3 regions of the Novacetimonas sp. GS1 genome follow, and region 3 is predicted to be linked to each of the others. Evidence: riboswitches for the same ligand, from Rfam matches in the RefSeq annotation. Region 3 holds a riboswitch; each other region holds the start of a gene.
The links. A riboswitch is a leader RNA that binds a small molecule or an ion and turns the genes downstream of it on or off. The one in region 3 is predicted to bind cobalamin.

Region 1: another riboswitch for cobalamin. It lies ahead of FYB92_RS04195 (CbtA family protein); the one in region 3 lies ahead of FYB92_RS00905 (DUF1636 domain-containing protein).
Region 2: another riboswitch for cobalamin. It lies ahead of FYB92_RS10580 (aromatic ring-hydroxylating dioxygenase subunit alpha); the one in region 3 lies ahead of FYB92_RS00905 (DUF1636 domain-containing protein).

What each region holds. Positions count from the first base shown of each region.
Region 1 covers NZ_VSZP01000001.1:931,278-935,446, reverse strand. The annotation lists gene FYB92_RS04200 (extracellular solute-binding protein) at 1-455, shown strand, start outside; gene FYB92_RS04195 (CbtA family protein) at 819-1,553, opposite strand; adenosylcobalamin (AdoCbl) riboswitch at 1,599-1,775, opposite strand; gene FYB92_RS04190 (peroxiredoxin) at 2,532-3,122, opposite strand; gene FYB92_RS04185 (lytic transglycosylase domain-containing protein) at 3,165-4,169, opposite strand, start outside.
Region 2 covers NZ_VSZP01000001.1:2,384,469-2,388,637, reverse strand. The annotation lists gene FYB92_RS10590 (iron ABC transporter permease) at 1-735, shown strand, start outside; gene FYB92_RS10585 (ABC transporter ATP-binding protein) at 732-1,490, shown strand; cobalamin riboswitch at 1,658-1,899, shown strand; gene FYB92_RS10580 (aromatic ring-hydroxylating dioxygenase subunit alpha) at 2,091-3,173, shown strand; gene FYB92_RS10575 (acetate uptake transporter) at 3,362-3,970, shown strand.
Region 3 covers NZ_VSZP01000001.1:173,647-177,815, forward strand. The annotation lists gene FYB92_RS00890 (MDR family oxidoreductase) at 1-148, shown strand, start outside; gene FYB92_RS00895 (CbtB domain-containing protein) at 293-517, opposite strand; gene FYB92_RS00900 (histidine phosphatase family protein) at 1,578-2,117, shown strand; cobalamin riboswitch at 2,136-2,393, shown strand; gene FYB92_RS00905 (DUF1636 domain-containing protein) at 2,424-2,996, shown strand; gene cobW (cobalamin biosynthesis protein CobW) at 2,993-4,066, shown strand.

The DNA of each region.
Region 1 (4,169 bases), 760 kb from region 3:
CCGATGCCCCGCCCCTGCCGCCCGGCGCGCATCCCCCCGCGCAGGCAGACGCCGCGCCTGTTCCTGCCGCGGCCGCGGCTTCTATCCCTGCGCAGCAGGCGGCGACGCCGGTGCTGTCGGCGCACCCGACCCTGACCTATCTCATTCCCCGGCAGGGCGCGTTGCGATGGCAGCAGGCGGTGGCGGTGCTTTCATCCTCCCAACGCAAGGACATGGCGCTGCGGTTTGCAAAATACCTGCGCACGCCGCAGGCACAGGCGCACCTTGCCACCTCCTCATGTTACTGGGGGATGCCGGCGGACATGCGCACGCCGCTCGACCCCGCGATCAAAAATGCCCTGCATTGGGAAGACCAGCCGGCACAGATCGCGGCGACACGCATGCTGCCGCAGCTGTCACCCGACATGCGCCACAGGTTGCAGGCCCTGTGGACCAGCGTGATGCAGGCCCCGTAAGACCAGACGCACGGATCATGGCAGGTGGATCATGGTGGACAGATCATGACGGACAGATCATGACGGGCGGCAGATCCCCTCCCCCACGATGATCGTCCGCAGCCCTCAGGCAGGATGGCCCTGATACCCTATATAGAGGCTGTTCAAAAAGTCAGTCTTGATAACATACTGAAATTATAAAAGTTTTTGGTGAAGCTTTTTCCAAAAAGCTTCAGAAGACGCCGCCTTACTTCGATCGAAAGGCGGCACCCAAAAACTTTTCTTTTTCATCAATGAGTTGTTTTCAAACGCTCTCGTAAAAAAGGCGTCGCATTTTCCAAAAATGCGACGCCAGCAACATCCCCGGCAACCTGTCCGGTCGCCTCAGCCGCGCACGACCCCATGGTGGCCGTGCAGTTCGGGCATACGGTCCACCAGCAGGCCGAACACAAGGCCCAGCGCCCCCCACAACACGACCTGCATGCCAAGGGCGGCCTCGCGGAAATGCCACAGCAGGGCGGCGGGGAAATCTGCCGGGACCTCGTTGATCGTGGGCAGCGCCAGTTGCAGCACCGTCACCAGCACGACAAACAGCGCACAGCCACACAGCCATGCGGACCATGCCCCCAGACGCGCCAGCAGCGCCCGTCCCGCCAGCACCGACAGGATCATCGCACAGAGCGAGAAGACGACCATTTCAAAATAGGTCGCGGTGCGTTGCCCGATTGTTTCGGGGTTCCCCACGGCGGGCGGGTTGGCGGGATATTTCAGGTCGGGCACCAGCACGACCGCCACGAACCCCGCCACCGCCAGCAACAGCGCCAGCATCCGTGGCGATACCTGTCCCACACGGCCAAACGCCACCGCAAACGCCAGCGCGAATACCCCCCCATACGCCGCGCCATACATGACGGACGCCGTCAGCAACCCGATGGAGGACTGCACCTTGCGGCTGACCAGTTCTTCTTCTGGCGGTTCACCTTCGGCCGCATCATGCGCGGCCTCGAACGCGATGGCGCGATCGACCTGGGGTTCGCCGACAATCCGCGCGAAGCCAAAGGCGAGGAACGCCGCGAGAATCCCCGCAAGCATACCGCGCAGCAGGACACGCCCGGCCATCAGGCCCGCACCGGCAAAGGGAAAAGGAAGGGAATATGCATATTCATGACTCCTGCGGGGAAATCGCGTCCCCGATGGATGGAAGAAAGGATATCATGCAAAGTATCTGGCTTGGCAGGGTGCGCGCATCGACATGATGCCATGCATGCCCGCATTACAGTGGCGCGACCGCACCGGATTTTCACCGGCTTCCTTTGCATGAAAGGCCCGTTTTCATCGCAGGGCGCACCGCACAAGTCAATGCGGGGCAAAGCCGCCCCGTCGCGCCCTGCACAGCGCATCCCCAACGGAACATCCCCAACAGGGCATCCCAAAGCCTGCATTCAGGACAGCGCATTCGGAACAATGCATCTTGGGCAACGCATTCTGGGCAACACATCCCGAACAGCCATCCGGGATGACCCGCCGATCAGGTGACAGGCAGGCGCGTGAACAGGCGCACCCTCCGCGCCCGCACATCACGCCATGCCGCGTTTACGGAAAAAACGCCGCAGGATTCTTAGAAGCTGTTTGAAAAGTCATTCTTGATAACATACTGAAATTATAAAAGTTTTTTGTGAAGCTTTTTCCAAAAAGCTTCAGAAGACGCCGCCTTATTTCGATCAAAAGGCGGCACCCAAAAACTTTTCTTTTTCATCAATGCTTTGTTTTCAAACACTCTTCTATTCATGAATCTACTGGAACTGTTTGAAAACATCCCCTTGATAATGGAAGGGGAAATTCCAGACGTTACTTTAACATTTTGAAAATACGACGATTTTCAGGACATCTCGGAAAATCTTTACCAAGAACTTTCAGGATCCCAGTGGTATATGGGGACAGATTTTACAAACAGCCTGCTCGGGAATGATCGAAATGTCCGGGCGCTGCCTGTTTGTAAAAAGGCAGCGCCTTTACACGGGGCCGTAAAAAACTTCAAAAAAACCATTGCCGTTTCAATCGGTTGCTGGTCCTGACGTTTCAAACGATCTCCTGTATTCAGGGGGCCGGGGCATGTCCCGCGCGCCATGCCCTGATCGCCTCGAGTGTGCGACGGACATGTTCGTCAGGCGAAAGCGCGCTGTAGGTAAAGATGATCTTGCCATCGGGGGCGATGACATAGGACGTGCGGCTGGCGTAATGGACCACCGGCATGCGTGAATCATACAGCCGCGCAATCGACCCCGACGGGTCGGATGCGACGGGGAAACGGCCATGGCATTCGCTGACGGAAAAACGGTCCAGCGTCTTGAGATCATCCATCGACACGCCGATCACGCTGGCGCCAAGTGCGTGGTAACTGTCCATCGCATCCGCGAATTCATGTGCCTCTATGGTGCAGCCACGCGTAAAGGCGGCGGGGTAGAAATATACCACCACCGGCCCGTTACGCAGCGCATCGGCCAGATGAAAGCTGAACTCCTTGCCTGCCTGCGCGGCGGGGGCGACGAACATCGGCGCATTGCTGCCCGCGGGCAGGGCGGCGCGCGCGGTGGACCATGCGACAATCCCGGCAAAGGACAAAACCCCCACCAGTGGCACGATAATACCCGTCCACGACCATCGCGGACGCCTGTAGAAATATTTCATTCACTTCATCCCGTCATGCATCGTGCGTCATGCGTCGTGCCCTCATGACCCGGAAATCGGTCCCATGACCTGACAGGCATGACTGCCCAGTTTCTGGCACGCCTGCAACGCGCTGGCATGCGACAGGCCCAGCAGGCGGGCGCGATAGACACGTCCCCGCCCCGCCGTGACCGAATCAACCTGTTCACGCGCGCCATGCAGCGCGGCGTTGGCGCGGGCATGCTGCAATGCCTGCAACGCCTGTCCGCGCGATCCATAGGCCCCGACCTGCACCGCCCAGTTGGCGGCATCCATGACGATGGTGGGATGCGCGCCCACCGCCGACATCGGCAACTGCCCTGCTCTGGCGCGCGCGCTCCATGCCGCACGGACGGCCGCACTTTCAGCCGACGGGGCCTCGGCCACCTGCAATGGCTGGTCCGCGCCGATCACCTGCCGCCCGCCACGCCCATGCCGGGTGCTACCCTGCGCGCGGGCCTGCGCGCGGGCCTGTGCCCTGGCCTCGATCATCAGGTCGGCCTGTGAACGGTTGACCGGCGACACACCGGCGATGCGCGGGCCGATAAAGGCCACATATTCGCGTGTTTCACGCGGCAGCGTATGGCTGCGGTCAAGGAAATCATCCAGACGCCCCGGCCCGCTGTTATAGGCCGCAAGGAACCCCGGCGAGCCATAGATGTCATACATCTGGCGCAGGTACGAAGTGCCGGCGATGATGTTGTCATGCGGTTCATAGGCATCCGGCCCAAGGTTGTAACGCCGGCGCATCTCGTCATAGGTGGGGGGCATGAGCTGCATCAGCCCCATTGCACCGGGCTGCGACGTCACGAACTGCCCATTATGGAAAAGCTGCCCGCCGGATTCACGCTGCATCACCGCACGTATCCACAGTTCGGGCACATCGAAACGCTGCGCCGCCTCGGTAATATACGGCCCCCACGGATCTTCTGGCGGACCGGGCGGGGTATAGTTCTGGCGCGCGCGGGCGCGATAGGCGTCGGCTTCCTGCATCATCTGCGCATCCGACATCGCGGCCTCGTGCGGTTT
Region 2 (4,169 bases), 2.2 Mb from region 3:
ATTCTGGGCGTATCGGGTGGGGCGGCACTTGGTGCGGTATGCGTGTTTTATACCGGCCTCATGCAGCTTTCCATTGCGGCCCTGCCGCTTGGTGGCCTGACGGGGGCCCTGTGCGCGGCTGCCGTGCTGATGGGGGTGGTGGGGCGTGGCGGGACACTGGTGCTTTTACTGGCGGGGGCGGCACTCAGCAGTTTTACCGCCGCGCTGACGGCGCTGGTGCTGAACCTTGTCCCCAGTCCGTATGCATCCTTTGAAATCATGCATTGGCTTATGGGGTCACTGACTGACCGGACCTTTACCCATGTCTGGATCTGCCTGCCCGGTGTGGTGTGTGGCACGCTGTTTATGCTGTCCTGCGCACGTGCGCTCGATGCGCTGGCGCTGGGTACGGATGTGGCGGAAAGCCTTGGGTTCCGGCTTCATGCTCCATGGGGGATACAGACGCGCGTCGTGCTTGGCGCGGCTCTTGCCGTTGGGGCGTGTGTGGCGGTTTCCGGTGCGATTGGCTTTGTGGGGTTGGTGGTGCCGCATCTGTTGCGCCCGTTGACGGGGCACCAGCCTTCACGCCTGCTTGTGCCGTCCTTTCTGGGGGGCGGACTGTTGCTTCTGGCGGCGGATATGGTTGTGCGCCTGGTGGCAAGCGGGCCTGAACTACAGCTTGGCGTATTGACGGCATTGGTTGGTGCGCCGGTTTTTTTCGCCCGTGTCATCATCCTTAAAAGGAGCAGCCCATGAGCTTGCTTCATGCGTGCGGCGTCTCGCTCAGACGGGGGGAACGGGCTGTCGTTTCCGCCGCTGCCCTGACCCTGGAACGGGGGCGGGTTGTGGGCCTGATCGGACCGAACGGGGCGGGGAAAAGCACGTTCATGCGTATGCTTGCGGGGTTACAGACCCCCGATTGTGGGGAGATCCAGCTTCTTGGGCGTGACATGGGGCAGATCCCCCCCGCAATGAGGGCAAGGCAACTGGCCTTTATCCCGCAAGATGGTGGAATGCCGCCGCCGATGCCCGTCCGTAATCTGGTGGCACTTGGGCGCCTGCCACATGGACAGGCCAACATGCATGCGATAGGGCATCCTGCGGTGCAACGTGCGCTGGAGGCAACAGGCCTGCTGGACCTGTCTGCCCGTCCGGCCTGTCATCTTTCGGGTGGAGAGCGGGCGCGTATGAACCTCGCGCGTGCGCTGGCGACCGATACGTCTGTTGTTGTGGCGGATGAACCGATTGCCGCCCTTGACCCTGCCCATGCCCTGTCCATGATGCAGCTTTTCCGTGAACAGGCCGCACAAGGTAAGGGGATTGTCGTTGTGTTGCATGATCTGGTGCTGGCGACGCGGTTTTGCGATGAACTTGTGCTGATGGATGATGGCTCCATCATTCGACATGGCCCTGCAACACAGGTGCTGGATGATGATATCATGCATGCAGTGTACGGGGTAACGGTCAGGCGGATCGGGGATGCTGTCATTCCGTGGGAACTCCGTCGATAAGGCATCTTGATGTAATCCGGGCTGTTTTTGTACGAATCCGTTATTTCCCCGGATTATTGTTTGCAAAAACCTTTCAGGACATTTGCGGGGCAGGGACTGATCTGCGAATGCATTTCGAAAAAATCTTCAGGATATCTTGCATCTGGCGGAAAAATGCAGGCACTATCAACTTCTATCAAGTCGATGGTCCCGTGCGAGCGGGCTAACAGGGAACGCCGTCATGCTCCGGCCGGGTCATAAGCCCGGGAGCCAAGTCGGAGGCTGCTCCCGCAACTGTAGGCGGTATGTCGCCGGTTCATTTACCCCCATGGGGTAGGTCACTGTTTCCACGATCAAGGGAATGGGAAGGCAGGAACCGGCAGGCCATGATCCGTGAGCCAGGAGACCTGCCATCGTCATTTGCCAAGCCGTCGGACGGGATGTGCCGAAGGCGGGAGAAGCCTATGCCCATCAGGCAGGAAGCCACGTGCCATGGCGATATGGCAGGTAACGCATCCACGCGTTGCAGTTTTATGAAAATCATACGAAAAATAACGTCTTTTCTGACTGCGCCACCCCAGGTCCCGTGTGGCCGATATTGTGGGAGGCATTGAAGCGAGTATGGCACGGATTATATCGGACATAACCGCGCCGGTGCGGATGCCGCGTCTGCCCCATGATATCCGGCGTGTGCGGAGTAACCCTGATTTCTGGTATCCCGTTGCCTGGTCGCGTGAACTGCGTCGGGGCAGGGCGATCGGGGTACGTTATGCAGGGCAGCCGATTGTCGTGGTCAGGCCAGAGGCCGGTGCGATCTTTGCGCTTGATGATGTCTGTCCCCATCGTCAGGTTCCTCTGAGCAAAGGAGATGTATGTGGGGATTTTGTGCGCTGTGCATATCATGGGCTGAAATATAGCCGACGTGGACAGTGTTTTTCACCGGATATGAAAATCGAAGATGATCTGCCCCGACTGCGCACATGGGCCTGTCAGGAAAAGGACGGGCTGATTTTTGTTTTCATGGGACCGATGGAAAAGTCCGATAGTGTGCCTCTGCCGGATATTCCACGTGTGCGCGATCCGCATTATCGGACGCGTCGTTTTGGAAAAATTGTGAAATGCCATTACAGTTTCATGCATGAAAACCTGATGGACATGAACCATCAGGTCCTGCACAGCCGTCTGGTCGGAAGTATGAAACCCCGGTTCCTGGGCATGGAACGTGGTCATGATTTTGTGGAGGCGCGCTATACCTTTGCGCGTATGGCCGGCAAGCAACCCCTGAGTGAAGCCCTGATTTATGGGCAGCGTCGGAAAGAAGGGCGCAATTTTGCCTATCGCGATGTCATGACCATCCGTACGCAATATCCATATCAGGCATTGCGGATCGAGACGCAGGGCGTTGAGGAACCGGTCATGGACCTGTGGATTGCGTATGTGCCGCAGGATCGCGAGGAACAAACCAACCGTGTCTTTGGACTGTTGTCCATACGCCGGTTGAAGGTTCCGTTCATACTGGATCTGGCATGGCCGTTGCTGGTTGCCTTTACGGAACGTGTCTTTGCTGAGGATCGCGAAATTGTCGAACTTGAACAGCGGGCATGGCAGGAGCAGGGCGGTGATCGGAATCAGGAAGTTTTTCCGGTTATCATGGCCTTGCGCCAACTGCTTGTCCAAAATGGGATAAGTGCGCAAACAGCCTGAAATCAGGAACCAGGGTCTGGTGCAGCTTTTCCCCCAGGACTTCAGGGGGGGCTGCCATTTGAAAGGCGCGCGTCCGCCAGACCCTTTGTCGGGTTTTATGAATGGGTTATTTCCTGACGTTCTCTAAGATAGATTTTAATATGCCGGGTCGGGCTGATCGTGACATGTTTTGTCATGATTTATCCGCCATGGAATGGAATTGCGGCATGACCCATAATTCGGCAAAAGCAGATCCTGCCCCGTTGGGGTTGATGGGGTTTGGCATGACCACTGTCCTGCTTAACCTGCATAATTCAGGCATCGTTCCCATGGGGGGAGCTATTCTTGCAATGGGATTGGTGTTCGGCGGGGCGACGCAGTTTGTCGCCGGCCTGCTGGAATACGGAAACAGAAATACATTTGGCATGACGGCCTTCATGTCTTATGGCGCTTTCTGGCTGTCCCTCGTTGTGTTGCTGTTCTTGCCGCACTGGGGATTGGTGGCACCCTCATCACCTGCCTTGATGGGCAGCTACCTGCTGATGTGGGGCCTGTTTACTGCCATTATGACGATTGGCACGCTGCGTGCCTCGCGCATGCATCAGGTGGTGTTTTCCAGCCTGACAGTATTGTTTCTGCTGCTCGGCCTTGCCGAAATCCTTGAGCAGCCCATGTTGACGGTTATTGCCGGATATGAAGGATTATTTTGCGGGTTCAGCGCCATTTATCTGGCGGCAGTGGAATTGCTCGCAGCACAACCGGGACACGTCGCAGCTCCTGTTGCAGTTATGGTGCCGCCTGCCGAGGTTGCAGCCTGATATTGCGGTTCCGCAAACCTGTTATGGGGCAGCACATGCCCGATGATGCCCCATGACTGAATATAACCGCCCTTCGGGGCGGTTTTTTTTTGGATATGCCGCTATATCAAGGGGCTGACGGTTACGCGTATATATGTGCTTGATCGCGCGTATCCTGCGGCGCCATGGGCATAAAAACGCGCAGATGCCCGGGGATAAG
Region 3 (4,169 bases):
ATGGGCCAGGCTGGAGCGTGACCTTGATCCCGCGCTGGTCGATTCGATATGCGCAGACATCCCCTTGAAACAGGCGATCGCGACGTCACCGCGGCTTCTGGCGGGCAATGTGCGTGGGCGCATCGTCGTCAACACCCACGATGCCTAGGCCGCAATGCCCGAACCATAATGCTGGCACGCAACAGGTGGGGCCATCACGCCACTGGGCGCGCGAACACTCCGCCACAAAAGCAACCGCAATGGCCAACCTGCCGCCCGGAGAACCCGCCCGGACAGCAGCCGACAGGAAACGTCAGTGGCAGGGGAAGCCGAGCAGGTGACGTCCATCATGGACGAATTCATGGACATAATGCCCCGACACCAGCGAGGTCGCACCCTGTTCCGCGCCCACGAAATACAGCAGCAGCGAAGCAATCACGAGGCCGAAGACCGCCCACGGCAGCAGGTCACGAACCGGAATCGCGACAGGCGCGGAAGACAGGCCACCCGCAGGCAGGACAGAAGATGTGTGGTTCATGGCAAAATGCACTCCCTGATCAGTCGTGATCCCCGACTAACCGATTTCGGACCCCTCGGCAAACGCTTCCGCCCCCTTGCCGGTGGGCATCGGGCATGCGCACGCGAGGAAAACGCCGACGATGAAAAACAGTGACGCCGTTTTTTATGAACGCTCCGTTTACGAACGGCCGGGGACACAGGGTCACGACACAGGGGCGTCCGTCGCCTTTGTGATCCTGCCCCGACAAGATGTCCCAACACAACGCTTCGACAGAAATCCCCGACCTCAAGAGATCCTGGCACCAAGATCGCAATGACGACGCCGAAAGCCTGTTTGAAAACAAATCATTTATAAAAACAGGAACAGTTTTTTAGTGTTGCCGTTTTTTGAAAAGGCGGTGTCTTCTGAAGCTTTTTGGAAAAAGCTTCACCAAAAACTTTTATAATTTCAGGATATTATGGAATCTGACTTTTCAAAAAATAGGGCAACGCCTGAAATGTTCCCGTTTTCTCTTGATGGGGCATTTTAAATGCAGTCTCTATTAAAGAGACCGTATCATGCAAAGATCATAAAAATTTTTGATAAATATTCTCAAAAAACATGTGAAAAATTACATTTTTAAGAGACTGTTTGAAAAGTCAGGCTGAATAACATACTAAAGTTATAAAGGTTTTTGGTGAAGCTTTTTCTAAAAAGCTTCAGAAGACGCCGCCTTTTTGAAAAAAGGCGGCACCCAAAAACTTTTCTTTTTTTATCAACGCGTTGTTTTTAAACAATCTCTAAAAATTATGAGATTCCCGGAAAATAGGTCGCCGATAAAAAATAATGACATGGTATGATGACTGCGTTTTTTCATGAGGGCCACATCCTTCAAGGCTTTTGGAAAGGAATTGTCCCAAAACATTTATTATTCCAGTTGGTGATGCGCCCTGTCTTGTCACACCGCCCAAGGCGACAACGCATATTTTCATCAATCCGTTGGTTTCGAACAGACTTTCGCATGAAACGACCTGAAAGACACTGCGCCAGCCATTTCCAACATCCCCCATTTCCCCCGGAACTTTGACACACCGCCCCCATGCACCTGACCTGCCTGTCCCTGCCCGCGCCTGACTGCCTGCGTCGCGCCATCATCCCCACACGTGATGACCTGCCCCCCCTGCCCCCCGGACAGGCGGCGCATCTGTGCGCCACGGCACCCGTTGCCTGTGGCGATGATACCGCCATCCCTGTTGCGCAATGGGCGGGGCGCACGCCCATTGCGCACGCCGCCCTGCGCGCGCGCGACCACGGCGCGTGGCATGGCCGCGCCCTGCATGACCTGCCGGCGCCCGACGTCGCACGCTGGATCGCGGACCCGGATTTCGCACCGCCAGACGGTGAAAGCCTGCGCTCGGTGCTGGTGCGCGTGGCGGACTGGCTGTTACGCTGCCCTACCGGACATGCAAACATGATGATCATCGCGGACACCATGGTCATACGCGCCCTTGTACTGGCGACGCTTGGCACAGGGGCAGAAGCGTTCGCGGCCCTTGATATCGGACCATGCACCCGCACCCTCGTGACATTCCATAACAGGTGGCGTGTGCGTGAGGCAGGGGCGGCCATCACGTTTTGACACCACATCGCGGGCGCGTGTAAAAGCCCGCATGATGGTTCCCGTAAGGGAAGAAACAGGGAAGCACGGTGCGTGGCGCGGCAGGTTGCCGCCCGCAATGCCGTCACTGCCCCCGCAACTGTAGGTGGTCTCAAACATCCAGCAGGCCGTCCCTTTACAAAAGGGTGCGGCACGTCACTGGCCAGTCTGGCCGGGAAGGCGCCGGATGCGGCGGCAGGGACACTGTCCATGCCCCGGCCACAAGTCAGGAGACCTGCCATCATCGCCATGTCCCACACCAGTTCCGGGACATGGCACGACCACTGAATGTCGCAGGTCCGGCGGGGTGCCTGGAAATGCGGCGGTATCCTGATGTCCGTGCCATGCATCGGCCCCGATGCCGCACGGTCGATGCACCCCGGCCATGGCCGCCATCCCATCGGGATGACGCGGCGACAGCGCAGGACGACACGTGCAATGACCACAGGTGCCCCCCCTTCCGACGCCCCCCATACCACCACCCGCCCCGACCTTCGCGCCATCCATCTCCATGTCTGCGTCACGTGCCTGCGCGGGCTGCCGGTTGGCGCCGCACCACCCGGGCGCGCCCTGTATGAACAGATGCTGACGCGCACGCACGACACCAATGTCGTGGTGCATGAGGTCAAATGCCTTGCCGCGTGCGATCGTGGCTGCACCGCCGTCGTCGCCATGCCGGGGAAATGGGGATGGCTGCTTGGCCATCTTGGTCCTGAAAAGGCCGACGACCTGATGATCTACCTTGCCGCCTATGCCACCTCGCACAGTGGCAGTGTCATGCCTTCGCGCCGTCCGGCCTCTCTGTCGGACATGGTGCTGGGCCGTTTTCCCGCCGCCCTCCTGACGGAGCACTCTTCATGACCGCATCCCCCTCCTCCCGTCCCGCCACCCGCGCCGCCCGCGCGAAGGTACCTGTCACCGTCATCACCGGCTTTCTTGGCGCGGGCAAGACGACGCTGCTGCGCCATGTGCTGGCACAGGCGCGCGGACGGCGCATCGCGATTGTCGTCAACGAATTCGGCACGCTGGGCATTGATGGCGAAACGCTGCGTGCCTGCGGGGTGGAAGGATGCCGGGATGACGATATTGTCGAACTGACCAATGGCTGCCTGTGCTGCACCGTGGCGGATGATTTCCTGCCGACGATGGAGGCGCTGCTCGACCGGGCTGACCCGCCGGAGCATATCGTGATCGAGACGTCCGGCCTTGCCCTGCCCAAGCCACTGCTCAAGGCATTCGGCTGGCCCACGGTGCGCACGCGCATGACCGTCGATGGCGTTGTCACCGTGGTTGATGGCCCCGCCGTCGCGGCCGGGCGTTTCGCCGACGACCCGGATGAAATCGCACGCCAGCGCCAGGCCGACCCGTCACTGGACCACGACAACCCGCTTGCGGAAGTTTACGAAGACCAGCTCCTTTCGGCGGACATGGTGATCATCAACAAGACCGACCTGATGACACCAGATCAGATCACCATGGTGGAGCGTGAGATCCGCGCCGAAATCCCCCGCGCGGTCAAGGTCATCCATGCCGTGGACGGGCAGGTGGACCCCGTTGTCCTGCTGGGCATGGATGCGGCGGCCGAAGATGACCTTGCGGCCCGCCCCTCCCACCATGATGCGGAAGGGGGCGAGCATGAACATGACGATTTCGAAAGCTTCGTCGCCCCCATTCCCGAACAGGACAGCGCGGACGCCTTTGTCACGCATCTGGCCCACGTGGCGGAAAAATATGACATCCTGCGCATGAAGGGATTCGCCGCCGTACGCGGCAAACCGATGCGCCTGGCGGTGCAGGGCGTGGGCAGCCGGTTCCGCCACCAGTTCGACCGCCCCCTGTCACAGGATGCGCCACGCACGGGCAACCTTGTCATCATCGGTCAAAAGGGCCTGCCGCGCGCGGCGATCGAGGCGGACCTGCAACGGACCTGACAGGACGGTCGAAAACAGGACCATCGAAAAACAGTCGCGGGGTTATAAAAGCTTCGAACGGATGTCGCTTCATTTGTAAAAAGGCGGCATCCACAGGCCTTTA